One region of the Paenibacillus sp. J2R1T-4 genome, then DNA from elsewhere that is predicted to be linked to it. Evidence: riboswitches for the same ligand, from Rfam matches in the RefSeq annotation. Region 1 holds a riboswitch; each other region holds the start of a gene.
What was found. Region 1 has a riboswitch for ZMP and ZTP ahead of purT (phosphoribosylglycinamide formyltransferase 2). Riboswitches for the same ligand answer to the same signal wherever they lie in the genome.
Positions count from the first base shown of each region.

Region 2: it holds a riboswitch for ZMP and ZTP, as region 1 does, so the genes downstream of both, AC58QD_RS18385 (bifunctional 5,10-methylenetetrahydrofolate dehydrogenase/5,10-methenyltetrahydrofolate cyclohydrolase) here and purT (phosphoribosylglycinamide formyltransferase 2) in region 1, are expected to answer to the same signal.
Region 3: it holds a riboswitch for ZMP and ZTP, as region 1 does, so the genes downstream of both, rpiB (ribose 5-phosphate isomerase B) here and purT (phosphoribosylglycinamide formyltransferase 2) in region 1, are expected to answer to the same signal.
Region 4: it holds a riboswitch for ZMP and ZTP, as region 1 does, so the genes downstream of both, AC58QD_RS24430 (DJ-1/PfpI family protein) here and purT (phosphoribosylglycinamide formyltransferase 2) in region 1, are expected to answer to the same signal.

Region 1 is NZ_JCAUBA010000001.1:131,122-134,234, forward strand. Features, by position in the region: gene purT (phosphoribosylglycinamide formyltransferase 2) at 55-1,215, opposite strand; ZMP/ZTP riboswitch at 1,291-1,371, opposite strand; gene AC58QD_RS00615 (ZIP family metal transporter) at 1,526-2,740, opposite strand; gene AC58QD_RS00620 (multicopper oxidase domain-containing protein) at 2,758-3,113, opposite strand, start outside.
Region 2 is NZ_JCAUBA010000010.1:224,814-227,926, reverse strand. Features, by position in the region: gene AC58QD_RS18390 (cyclodeaminase/cyclohydrolase family protein) at 224-868, opposite strand; gene AC58QD_RS18385 (bifunctional 5,10-methylenetetrahydrofolate dehydrogenase/5,10-methenyltetrahydrofolate cyclohydrolase) at 861-1,736, opposite strand; ZMP/ZTP riboswitch at 1,838-1,918, opposite strand; gene AC58QD_RS18380 (MFS transporter) at 2,029-3,113, shown strand, end outside.
Region 3 is NZ_JCAUBA010000018.1:19,936-23,048, reverse strand. Features, by position in the region: gene glyA (serine hydroxymethyltransferase) at 1-743, opposite strand, end outside; gene AC58QD_RS24565 (TIGR01440 family protein) at 782-1,330, opposite strand; gene rpiB (ribose 5-phosphate isomerase B) at 1,327-1,776, opposite strand; ZMP/ZTP riboswitch at 1,904-1,984, opposite strand; gene AC58QD_RS24555 (neutral/alkaline non-lysosomal ceramidase N-terminal domain-containing protein) at 2,162-3,113, shown strand, end outside.
Region 4 is NZ_JCAUBA010000017.1:156,452-159,564, reverse strand. Features, by position in the region: gene AC58QD_RS24435 (heparinase II/III domain-containing protein) at 1-1,482, opposite strand, end outside; ZMP/ZTP riboswitch at 1,787-1,867, shown strand; gene AC58QD_RS24430 (DJ-1/PfpI family protein) at 1,936-2,523, shown strand; gene AC58QD_RS24425 (methyl-accepting chemotaxis protein) at 2,617-3,113, shown strand, end outside.

The sequences.
Region 1 (3,113 bases):
CGGTTTCATCAAGCTTGTGTCCTTTGAGAAATCTTCACTTCACATAGCGTAAATCTATGCTTCGTCAACGCTAAGCTTCTTCAATGCCTGAGTCGCGCGATCACGTGCCTCCTCGACCGTGGAGCCCGAAGATAATGCTACAGCCATGCGCCGTCCTTCCTTCGTGACAGGTTTGCCGAAGATACGCAACTGGGTGTTTGGAACGGACAGCGCCTGGTCCACTCCATTTATGCGATAGTTTTCCAACTCACGTCCCACTTTCAGCGGGCGACTGGCGCCCGGCGTGATCAACACGATCTCCGGGACCGGATACCCCAGTATAGCGCGGACGTGTATCGCGAATTCGGAAAGATTTTGCGTCACCAACGTCACTAACCCCGTATCGTGAGGCCGTGGTGAAACTTCGCTGAAGTACACCTTGTCCTCAGTCAGGAATAGCTCTACACCGAACAGACCATATCCGCCAAGCTCGTCCGTAATCGACTTCGCGATATGCTTCGCTTCTTCGATCTGGCGATCTGTCATCTCATGGGGCTGCCAGGATTCGATGTAATCCCCGCTTTCCTGAATATGCCCGATTGGAGCGCAGAAGCTCGTCCCGCTCACCGAACGAACCGTCAGCAGCGTTATCTCCGACTGGAAGTTAATAAATTCTTCGATTATAACGCGCCCGTTCTGTACTCGCCCGCCTTCCATTGCGATATTCCAGCACTGCTCAGAGTCCCTCTCTTCACGACAAACGCTCTGCCCTTTTCCCGATGAACTCATGAGAGGCTTGACGACGCAAGGGTAGCCCGTCTCCTTCACGGCTTGTAAGAATTGCTCGTACGTATCGGCGAATTTGTAGCCGGCCGTACGCAGCCCCAGCTTTTCTGAGGCAAGCCGACGAATCCCTTCGCGATCCATCGTAAGCTTCGCTGCCCGGGCTGTAGGGATAACGCGATACCCTTCTGCCTCTAATTTCACTAGTTCTGAAGTTGCTAAAGCCTCTATCTCAGGTACAATGAGGTCCGGCTTCTCCTTTTCGATAATTTCCCGCAGTTGCTCCTGATCCAGCATATCGATTACGTAACTGCGGTGGGCGACCTGCATGGCAGGTGCATGCGCATAGCGGTCTACTGCAACTGTCTCCACGCCTAAGCGTTGAGCTTCTATGATGACTTCCTTTCCCAATTCTCCTGAGCCCAACAACATTATTTTTTTTGTACTAAACATCGGTTCGTCCCTCAATTCATCCTATTTTTGTACATCTCGCGAAGAAAAATAAAAGAGGTAAGGAAAAAATCTCCTTACCTTTGCCCAGGCGTACGGCTTATTCGATCTATGTGCTCCCTCATGGTTCCCCATGCTCCGCCAGTCACACACAAATATTTAAGTTGTTAGGTAGATCATACTGAAATCTTTGGAGAATTGCAATATCGCTTCACACTTTCAAAGGCTTGGTAGAAAATCAATTTGCATCCTTAGGAAGTATTCGTACACTCATGAGATACTCCATGACTCTCTATCTATTAACGGCTCCATTCTAAAATTTCACAAGCATCGCCGTCGCATACATAAACAAGATACCGACAGTTACTCCACTGAAATTAAGCCATGAAACTGCAGCATAACCCTTTTCGGCAGATTCTTTCCATATCATTTTAGAGATAACGACAATTACCTGCAGGATAGCCCCTGCGCCAATTCCAAAGAAAAGTGCTGCAAAGGTTGGATTAAACAAAAATCCGCCTGTCCACGTTCCTAGGATTGCCGGTGCACCGGCGATGAGGGCAAGTAATGCGAATGTTCGCCAGGTCGGTCGATCTTTAAGTAATGGAGCCGCAATACCTACTCCTTCGGTTATGTTATGGAGTGTAAACCCTATGATCAGGAATGTTCCAAGAGCTGCTTCTCCGACAGCAAATGCAACGCCTATTGCAAGTCCTTCTCCAAAATTGTGTAGTCCGATCCCTGTTGCAAGCTTATAGGATATTTGTTTCCCCTCTGCCCCGTTTTTCAACTTGCGTTCATTCATTTGATCAACTGCTATCAAGAATAAGAAACTGAGTAATGCACCAAACCAGACTAGACCTGTGCCCTGAAATACTCCAGGAGCAGCCCCTGCCATTTCAAATCCTTCTTCAATCGTATCCACGAACAAGAAAACTAATAACCCGACTGTAAATGCAAGGATCGCCTGCATCCCTTTAGATGAGAATCTCCTCATAAAGGGAAACCATAACAGACCGAGCCCAACAGGAATGACTCCCACATAAAATCCAATTAAAGCATACTGTAAAAATCGTCCAGCCTCGGCCACAGGTGTTTTGGTTGCAGCAGCCACTTCACCCACGAAGATGAGCCCGTTACTAGTAATGAATTTGATTTCATGCGGATCCCCTTCTACCCAGGGGTAAGGGATGGAGACTGTACTTGAATCGAAACGTCCTAATTTGTCACTAGGTTCAAAGGTTGCATTCCAAAAAGAACCGTCTACTACGACTTGTGCAATCGTGACCTCTTCTGGACCAGAATTCAGCACTTTTACAACAAAACCATCATCCGTGAGTTTAATTTTCTCGATGTTTAGTACTTCAATAGGTGCAGCTGGTTCATTCTTGACCCCCGTCCCCAACATGGCAATTGCGGTAATTAGGGCAATCAACAGGATAGCAGGTAATACAGCCCACAGGATTAGTTTTCCATTAGATTTACTCATCCTTGGATTATTCGTTAAATTTGTTTGTAAGTCGCTCATGATAGATAACCTCCTCTCTATTCAGCTTGGAAAAAGCCCATCCAACCTAGTTCGGCAAACTCACTCTGATGCGCATGAAACATGTAACGGCCGGGAATCGGAAATACAATTTCAAGAATACCTCTTTCGCCCTGGCACTGCATAATGGTATCGGTAAAATTAGGACGCGCTTCCGGATCTGCTCCCGTCGGATAATAGTTAAAATAATTGGAGTGCAAATGGAAGGAATTGATCAAATCGAACTCGGTTAAATTGCTTAAGTATATACGGACAAGTTCCCCAGCTTTCACCTTAATCGGCTCTTGTTGATAGGCAAATGCATAGCCATTCACGGTATAAACCTCGTTTTCCCCATCTAGATCAAGGTCAAAAC
Region 2 (3,113 bases), on a different contig from region 1:
TAGTTGTGATCTCCAATCTTTTTTGAATAAGCAAGGCGGCACACTCGTAACATTGAGCAAGCTCCTCCCTGGACACTTTTGCAGGATTATGCTCGAACGTGATGTGGAACTTGTCGCCCAGTCGAGATAAATAATCCAGATAGTCATTTTGTTAAGCTTCTCCGAACAAATTACCATAGTATGGATGTTTTGTCTTGCGTTTTATTGGACTATATTTCCGTTCCTATTGCATGATCCGCTGTCTAACCTGTTGGACGATATTGTCCTTCAGTCGCACGATGTCACTTATCAGGCCTTCACTCTTATGTTTATATTCACTGCGCAGCTCAGAAGCCTGCATCGCAGCCAGATTGATGTCCACTGTAAGCAACGCGGATTGAGCTGAAGCCTCGAATAGTAATGCCCCAATTCCTAGATCGGAGATGACGTTCTTATTGGCAAGAGGCGCTAACACTTCCGTTACTCTCAATGCCTCTAGACACACTTCCATCAAACGAAGAGGTATAGAAACAGCTTCCATGGACGCTGTAAGAATTGCTTGCTTGCGTATTTCTTTTTGCTCCTCTGTCACTTGGGGTAATTTCATTGCTGTCATGTACCGCTCAAAGGAAACAATATCTGCCTCGAGTAAATCCTCGCAATCCCTATCCGTTTGTTGTAAATGTCTTAAAGCATCGTCCACTTGTTCTGATATCGAGCTGAACCTCGCACCAGTAGAAAAGTTAGCGGCCATTGCGGCCATGGAAGCACCTAACGCACCTACAAGTGCTGCTATGCTTCCTCCCCCTGGTGTCGGTTTTGCTGCACTCGCTGATTGCAGAAAAGATCGAATACTATGATCCAGCTGCGGCTGATTGGTCTCACTCATCGTTCATTCCTCCCTGCACTTCCATAGTTGCTTTCATTTCGTATGCCTTTAGCACATTTTCGAATAAGATCGCGGTTGTCAGCGATCCCACGCCGCCTGGTGTAGGAGTAAAGGCCGCAATAATCTCACCTACTGAAGCCTCAACATCTCCGACGATTGAACCATCAGGCAGCTCATTGATGCCTGCATCAATAATGACATGACGTTCATGAGTCATTTCTTGGTTGATAATCCCCGGGGAGCCGACCGCTACGAAAACGAGGTCTGCATGTGCTAGGTGATGCTTGATATTCGGTGTTCTAGAATGACAGACAGTGACTGTTGCATTTTCTCGCTGTAATAGATGAAATAGCGGCATCCCGACCGTTTGTCCACGGCCAACTAGAGTTACATTGCGACCCTCTAGTGGATATCCGTAATGTTGGGCCAGCATAATACAAGCTTGTGGTGTTGCAGGTACAAGACCTGGAGCACCTGTGAGCAGTGCCAGCTTATTTGCTGGAGTTACGCCATCTACATCCTTGCAGGGAGACAGCAATTCTGTTATTCGTGCCGTAGCAATATGGCGCGGTAACGGCAGCTCCAGCATGATGCCATGAATGGAACGATCTTCGTTCAATTGTTGAATACAATTAATCAACTCTGTCTCCAAACATGCCGGGCTGAATTCATATAAATGAAATCCAATCCCAAGCCTTTCCGCAATTCGTCGCTTGGCCTGCACATAATAAGCCGAAGCTGGATCGCCTGTTACCAGGAGCACAGCCAGATTAATCGTCTCATTCTTCTGCCGCAGCAGCTCAAGCTTACCTTTTACAATTTCATAACGTTCCTCGGCAACAGCTTTTCCTCGCAATTGAATACTCATTCCTAATCCTCTCCTTCATTGTGTGAGATGATCCAGAAACACAAAAAAAAGCATTCCAAGTTGACGGCTTCCTGCATTAGCAGGCCTCAAGTCAGCTCCAAATACTCTACCCAGGCGAACGGTATTATGACAGTCAGGGCTCCCCCGTGGTACTCCACGCTTCGCCAGTTACCCAGACCGTAATCGTAAGTATGTCTTATGTAATACCCATACAATACCAAATAACTTGTATGATTGTCCATCGTTAATGCTATAATAAAGCATGCATCATGGAACACCTGGAGGCAACTTAATGGCAAACTGGAAACTTAATCTGATCGTACTATGGTTCGGTCAGTTTTTGGTAATGGCTGGAATGACGATGGTTATTCCTTTCTTACCTTTATATATTCAAGAATTGGGCATTACGGATCCGAATAAAGTATCCTTCTGGGCAGGCTTAGTGTTCGCCGGAAACTTCATCACTTCGTTCTTTTTCCAGCCGTTATGGGGAAAGTTAGCCGATCGTTATGGACGTAAGGTGATGCTGCTTCGATCCGGCTTCGGGATGGCTATCGTCATGGCCTTAATGGGACTGGCAGGCAATGTGTGGCACCTACTCTTCTTGCGTATTCTTAACGGCACGATTGCTGGGTACGTCCCGGCGGCTGTTGCCTTAATGTCAGCGACTGCACCTAAGAATCGTATGGGCTTTGCAATGGGGACCCTCCAATCAGGAGGAGTCGCCGGCACGATTCTGGGTCCTTTAATGGGGGGACTGCTAGCAGAGTGGATTGGCTTCCGTCCCATATTCTACATTACGGGCGGATTGCTCTTTATCGCATCGATGTTAGCGTTATTCGTCGTCAAAGAGAACTTCAACCTGGCGGATGCTGCAAGGAAACCAAGTGTCTCGATTATTGCAGGGTTCAAGGAATTAAGCGGGATTCCGCAATTAATGGCGCTTTTCACCGTCACCTTGCTTATTCAATTCTCCTTGTTAAGTTCGATGCCGTTAATGCCATTGTTCGTGCAGGAGCTTCACGGCAAGGGTGAATATCTAGCTTTCTTCGCCGGATTAGTCGGGTCAATTACAGGCATCTCTAATATGATCGCCTCTCCGCTTCTAGGACGATTGGGTGATCGTATTGGGCAAGTCAAAATATTGCTATTCTCATTAATCGGTTCGGCTCTTACATTCATCCCGCAAGCATTGGTGCTGAATGTATGGCAGCTCTTCGCCGTTCGTTTCATGCTCGGGATCTTCATGGGAGGGCTGCTCCCTTCCGTTAATGCGTTAATTCGTAAATTCACGCCTGATGGGATGGAGAGCCGCGCCTATAGTTTCAACAGCAGCTTTCTCAGTCTGGGTAACATGATTGGACCAATCGTTGGGGG
Region 3 (3,113 bases), on a different contig from region 1:
TTATCGATCGCTTGCGCCCAGGATTTGCGGCATAGAATCATACCTCCGCGAGGGCCGCGAAGCGTCTTGTGTGTAGTTGTAGTAACAAAATGAGCATGAGGAACCGGGCTTGGATGAAGACCAGAAGCTACCAATCCAGCGATATGCGCCATGTCAACCATGAATAACGCGCCAACATCATTTGCAATTTGGCCAAGCGTTGCAAAATCAATAATACGCGGATACGCACTTGCGCCCGCTACGATCATTCTTGGCTTGTGCTTGAATGCAAGCTTGCGGACTTCATCATAATCAATGCGGAAATCCTTCTCGTTAACACCGTAAGCCACGAAGTTGTATAGCAATCCTGATGCATTGACCGGACTTCCGTGTGTCAAGTGACCACCGTGAGCCAAGTTCATACCCAGAACCGTATCTCCCGGATTAAGAGCGGCCAAATATACGGCTAAATTCGCTTGCGCGCCGGAGTGAGGCTGTACGTTCGCATGCTCTGCACCGAATAGCTCTTTTGCACGATCACGAGCAATGGTCTCTACGATGTCTACATATTCACAGCCGCCATAATAACGTTTTCCCGGGTAGCCTTCCGCATATTTATTCGTCAATACAGTGCCCATGGCCTCCATGACAGCTTCGCTAACAAAGTTCTCAGAGGCAATAAGCTCGATTTTATCTTGCTGGCGGCCTCTCTCCAGTTGAATCGCTTCTAGAATTTTCGGATCCGATTTGCGTAAATTTTCCATTTCAATAATTCCTCCCACAGTATGATGAATGTGTATAATTAAACTTCTTGTTCGACTATATATACAGCTCGCACTCCACCGATCAATCTCGGCCGGGTATAAGCCATCGTAACATGCGCCTGTCCGATTGTACGGATCGAGGGTCGGACTGGAACGGCTACACGACGGAGATGCATCCCGATGAACGTGTCCCCGATATCAAGACCTGCATGCGCTTGAATCGATTCGACCAAACATGGATTAGACAAATGGCGAAAAGCATAAGCAGCCATGGATCCTCCCGCTTGTCTAACCGGCACGGCCGACACTTCCTCAAGCGTAGGGTGCAAGTGAAACAGATCACGCTCAATCACTAGTGCGCGATTCAGATGCTCGCAGCATTGATAGGCGGGCTGGAACCCAACCTCTTGACGGACGTTCTCGACAGCGTGGAAAATCGCCTGCGCCACATCTTCCGTTCCTGCTGTTCCAATATGCTGGCCCACGACTTCACTTGTGCTGGTGCCTATTACGACTATTTGCCCCAGACCGATACCGCCCGCCTGTACAAGCTCGCGTAATACCTGCTCCACTTGTTGAGTAATCATACCGAACGATCTTCCAAGTTTTTGATTTTCTGGATGCGGTTAATATGGCGGGGTCCTTCAGAGAAAGCTGTGTCCAACCATACTTTTATGATTTCAATAGCAACACCCGGACCGATTACCCGCTCCCCCATAGCCAACACATTGGAGTTATTATGCTCTCTTGTAGCTTTGGCCGAGAATAGATCATGCACGAGTGCGCAACGAATACCTTTTACCTTGTTCGCTGCGATCGACATCCCAATCCCAGTACCGCAAATGAGAATGCCTCGGTCTGCTGTGCCTTCTACGACTTGTTCACATACGGGTAAAGCGTAGTCAGGATAGTCAATGGAATCTGCACAATGGCAACCAAAATCCTCGACTTCATGCCCTTCCTTCTTCAGGAACTCGATCACTTCGTCTTTCAACCGGAAACCAGCGTGGTCTGCTCCAATAGCGATTTTCATAGGACTCGTGTCTCCTTCATGCTTTGCGAGAGCAAAGTTATTTCAACTTAGACTTTATGGTACTAGTATAACCGAAAGGAAGGCTAAGATGAAAAAAAGAGCAAACCGACCGTCCGAAAACGTTCGTTGCTCTTGCCCAGGCGACCGGCCGTATGTCTCGATGCTCCATTGGGGTAATCCCCGCTTGTCGCCAGTTACATCGAGTCCAACATCTTGCTTCCATCATACCGCATTCGTGAATCGGTGTAAAGACATGGACATCATATTCAGCCTTAACCAAAAAGTGCAAAATATGTGATCGATATGACAAAGAATTTGGCACCAGAACCGACTATTATGAATATAGGCTGGGTTCATTCTAGGAAAAGAAAGGATGAGGATACATATGAAATGCGGCATGTTCGAAATCGATATTACTCCGACGCTTGGAAGTACGATTCCCGGTTACTTTGAAGACCGAAAGGCTACAGGTATCAAGGACAGACTGTTTGCGAAAGCATGTGTGATTGAATCGGAAGGAAAAGTTCTGGCGCTGCTCGTTCTGGATAGTTTATTCGTCCATCCTTATGTGACGGATGAAGTTAGAAGAAGAGTCCAAGAGGCTGTAGGTATAGCCGGTGCTGCGATCATGATTGCGGCGACTCATACGCATACAGGGGGCCCCGTATTCACTACCACCTTCCTGTCGGCGGATCAGGGTTATTTGGAGTTTCTCGCAGAGCGTGCCACGGAGGCGATCATCACGGCCTATCATGCACGGCAAGAGGCCCGTATAGGTTGCGGCATTGGGCAAGAGGGGGACATCGCCTTTAACCGACGATTCTGGATGAAGGACGGAAGCTTAAAGACCAATCCGGGTATTTTGAACCCCGAGATCGTAAAGCCTGAGGGCCCTATTGACACCGAACTGTTGGTTGTGCGAATGGATGACGCTGCCGGTAATCCCATTGGAATTATAAGTAATTATACTTGCCATACAGATACCGTTGGAGGAACGGAATTTTGCGCTGACTTCCCAGGTGAGCTAAGTGCTGTGCTTAAGGGGACTTACGGAGATTCCTTAGTCAGTCTGTTCTTTATGGGGGCTAGCGGCAATATTAACCATCTGGATGTAAGTGGTAAAATGAGGAGAAAACCAAATTACTATAAGATGATGGGCCGTATTCTAGCAGGGGAAGTCATTAAGGTGAGAGAAAAAATCTCGACAGAAGAGACTTTAGAGATCGAAACGGATCAGCAATATTTCACAATCGATTACCGCCGCCCTGCAGCTGAAGAAGTATTGGATGCCCGCGACATTATGCAGAGTGATTCAGTAACCAATATAGACAAGGCTT
Region 4 (3,113 bases), on a different contig from region 1:
CAGCACAGCAAGCTGGGCATAGATTGGTTCACCGGTCTTCTCGAACAGCTGCACCACATCATCCAGCTTATACAAAAGATTAGGATTCCCGGCAGAATCGCTGTCCCCAACCTGCGGCATGTATCGATCTATCATGATTAACCCTGCATGCGCGCGTAACATCTGCCTGAACTTGGCATTTCGATAAAAATCACCTTGCGGATACCGGTCATAGCCGAACATAATATCTGCTACTTGTTTGTAGGCATTAACCCAGATGTTGTTATACAAAGGAGCAGCTTCATCGCCAAAGCCATCCCTGTCAACGTCACACACCAGAGCATGCAGCATATTGCCCCCTGTTATCGCCCATCCACCTGCTTCCGGCGGAATAGCTTTCCCTTCTCGGAACACAAAATCCAGCCATTCCTCCGTCGTCCCTGGCTCATCAAGCACAATTGCAGCGAGCGCGAGTGCATTCTGGTGCATCCCATGGTTTCCTCTGATCTGTGCTTTCTTCACTCCCTCAAACACTTGTCTCAGGATTCCGTCCTCGATATTCGTGCGAATCAGTTCCATGGTGGATTTAGTGTTGGATAGTTTGTATTTCGCAGCTTTGGCAGCCAGGAAATCGAGCACTTCCGAACTCTCTATCAACGCAGGATAGAATGCATCGTAAGCGCTAACAAACGATTGAACAATAGAAGTCTCCCATATGCTTCCGACTGTTTTGCCTTGACCTGTCATCCCATGCGAATTCAGGAAACCATTCTCCCAAGAGAACACCCCTGTGTCCAGTTCAGGGTACAAATCCGCTACTCTGTCAAGCAGCACGATTCCTGCCTGGGCATATTTCAGCTCCCCGCTATATAGATAGGCATCTCGCAATTGAAGAATAGCCGTTTCTACCATTCCACCGTGCGCCCAAGGATACTTCGAAGTCGGGAAGAGATTCCCGTTCACATCTATCATTCGGATCCATATTTTCCAATGAGAGTAGAAGGCAATAAAAGTCCACTGCTCACCTGCCTCGTCCTTCCAGCCATATCCGTCATCAACACCCCAGCTCTCGTCACGATCCGGGTACAGTCTATTAACCAGATACTTCTTATCCCCTCGTCCTGGCTGAAAAATACCATTTTCATCCTTAGCACTCTCATAGTAAGCAGCGAAATCATTGGAAGGAAATACAGACTGACAGCTGGGACAAGTCAGCTTCCATGGTTGCTCCAATGTATCGGCTACCCACGGCCACCGACCATAAGCATGATGAGCATCTCCGCATATCGGGCAGCCTAATTTCTGATTCACCGCATAGCTGCGGGGGATCGTTTGGGGGGCAGGTAAATTCCACAGCTGCTCCCACCCGAGATCGATATAGACGTCCGCCTTAGAAACAGCTTCATCCAGCTCCAGCTTCGCCCAATCATACTTGGCAACATTACGCCTTACGCTGCTTACTTTTTCAGGTGTGTAGTAGGTGCTTCTTTGTTTGACACTCATCCGTGATCCCGCCTTTGCATCAAAGAAATAAGAACGATTAGGCCTAATGCTGTCATCATAACATAATGTAAAGCTTTAAAGTGACATAGTTATATAGGACTAACAAAATCCGCTGTCGAAACACTTATTTCCTGGGAAATATGTCGACTTGCACTTTTACGACTCAACTGCTGGCGTTATAAAGACTGGAAAAAGAGCAGAACCGCTGCTGCCATTACAGCACAGTTGAAAAAGATACAGGATGTTACTTGAAATCCATTGTTGAAAATATTCAGAATATTGGATAAAATAGACCCAACTGAAACAATCGCTGTGCAACTGGCGGAACATGGTGAACCATGGGGGAGCGCAGCGGAATCGAATGCCGGACGCCTGGGCGAGTGCTTGATCGAGAGATCAATGCGCTCTTTTTTCGTTTTCAGCAAACTATATTTCCGAAGGAGAGGGTACGGGATGAAAATCGCTTTTGTATTATTTGATCGAGTGACGGCTTTGGATTTTGTAGGTTTCTATGACGCTATTACGAGGTTACGATTCCTGAAACTGATGGATGATGTTACTTGGGATCTATGCGCTGATCGGGAAACGGTCAGGGATGAGCGGGGTTTGACGATCCATGCAGGGCTCGTGTTGCCGGATTTGTCCGGGTATGATCTTGTCTTCGTTCCCGGGGGCCCAGGTACAAGGGAGCTCATGTTCGATGCCGAGTTCATCAAGTGGCTGCAGACGGCGGCTGGGGCGAAGATGCTGGTTTCGGTTTGCACAGGGGCTTTGTTACTGGGAGCAGCTGGATTTCTGGAAGGAAAACGGGCAACAACGAATCTGCACGCATACGAGCTGTTAGCTCCCTACTGCCAGGAGGTTCTGAAGGAGAGAATTGTGAGAGACGGCAATGTATATACAGGTGCAGGTGTAGCGACATCAATCGACTTGGGTCTCTATGTTGTTGAGCGTTTGTGCGGAGCTGATGCCGCAAGAAAAGTTCAAGTGAGTATGGATTATCCGTATTATGAAGCGGGAAAGCAAGTTGCAGACAATTAATCGACATATTTTGACTCTCATAGGTAAAAGGAATCATGTTATAATCTTCAGGACCATGAAATTACATATTATTACATCCAGGAGGTACTGAAGGTGTTGAGTTTACATTCACTCAAGCATAAGATCATTTGGCCGGTGTTGATAGTCATCAGTCTCGTCACAATATCGATGGCATGGTTCATATACGGGCAAACCGCGGACAGTATGAAGAGCAAAGGCTTCGCTACCCTTGAAGTGACGAAGATCGGAATCGAAAACGCATTGATCGCGCGCAAAACCGCAGAAGATGTGATGGAGAAGGAAATGGTCAGCCAAGCTGTGCTGCTGTCCTTGTTAGTCGAAAAAGGTCTGCCCTTCGATCAGGTGGCCGCACTTTCGAGGAAAGGGCAGATCGATGATATCTGGATAACGGACGGTCAAGGTAATACGATCCTTACGAATGCGGGACCCGATGTAAAATTTAATTTTTCCGCCGATCCCAAGCAACAAGCCTATGAATTTATGGATCTTATCTCTAAGAAAAAAGAAGTGGTAGTCCAGCCAGCACAACCTCGTACGATTGATCCGAAAGTATACAAATATGTGGGGGT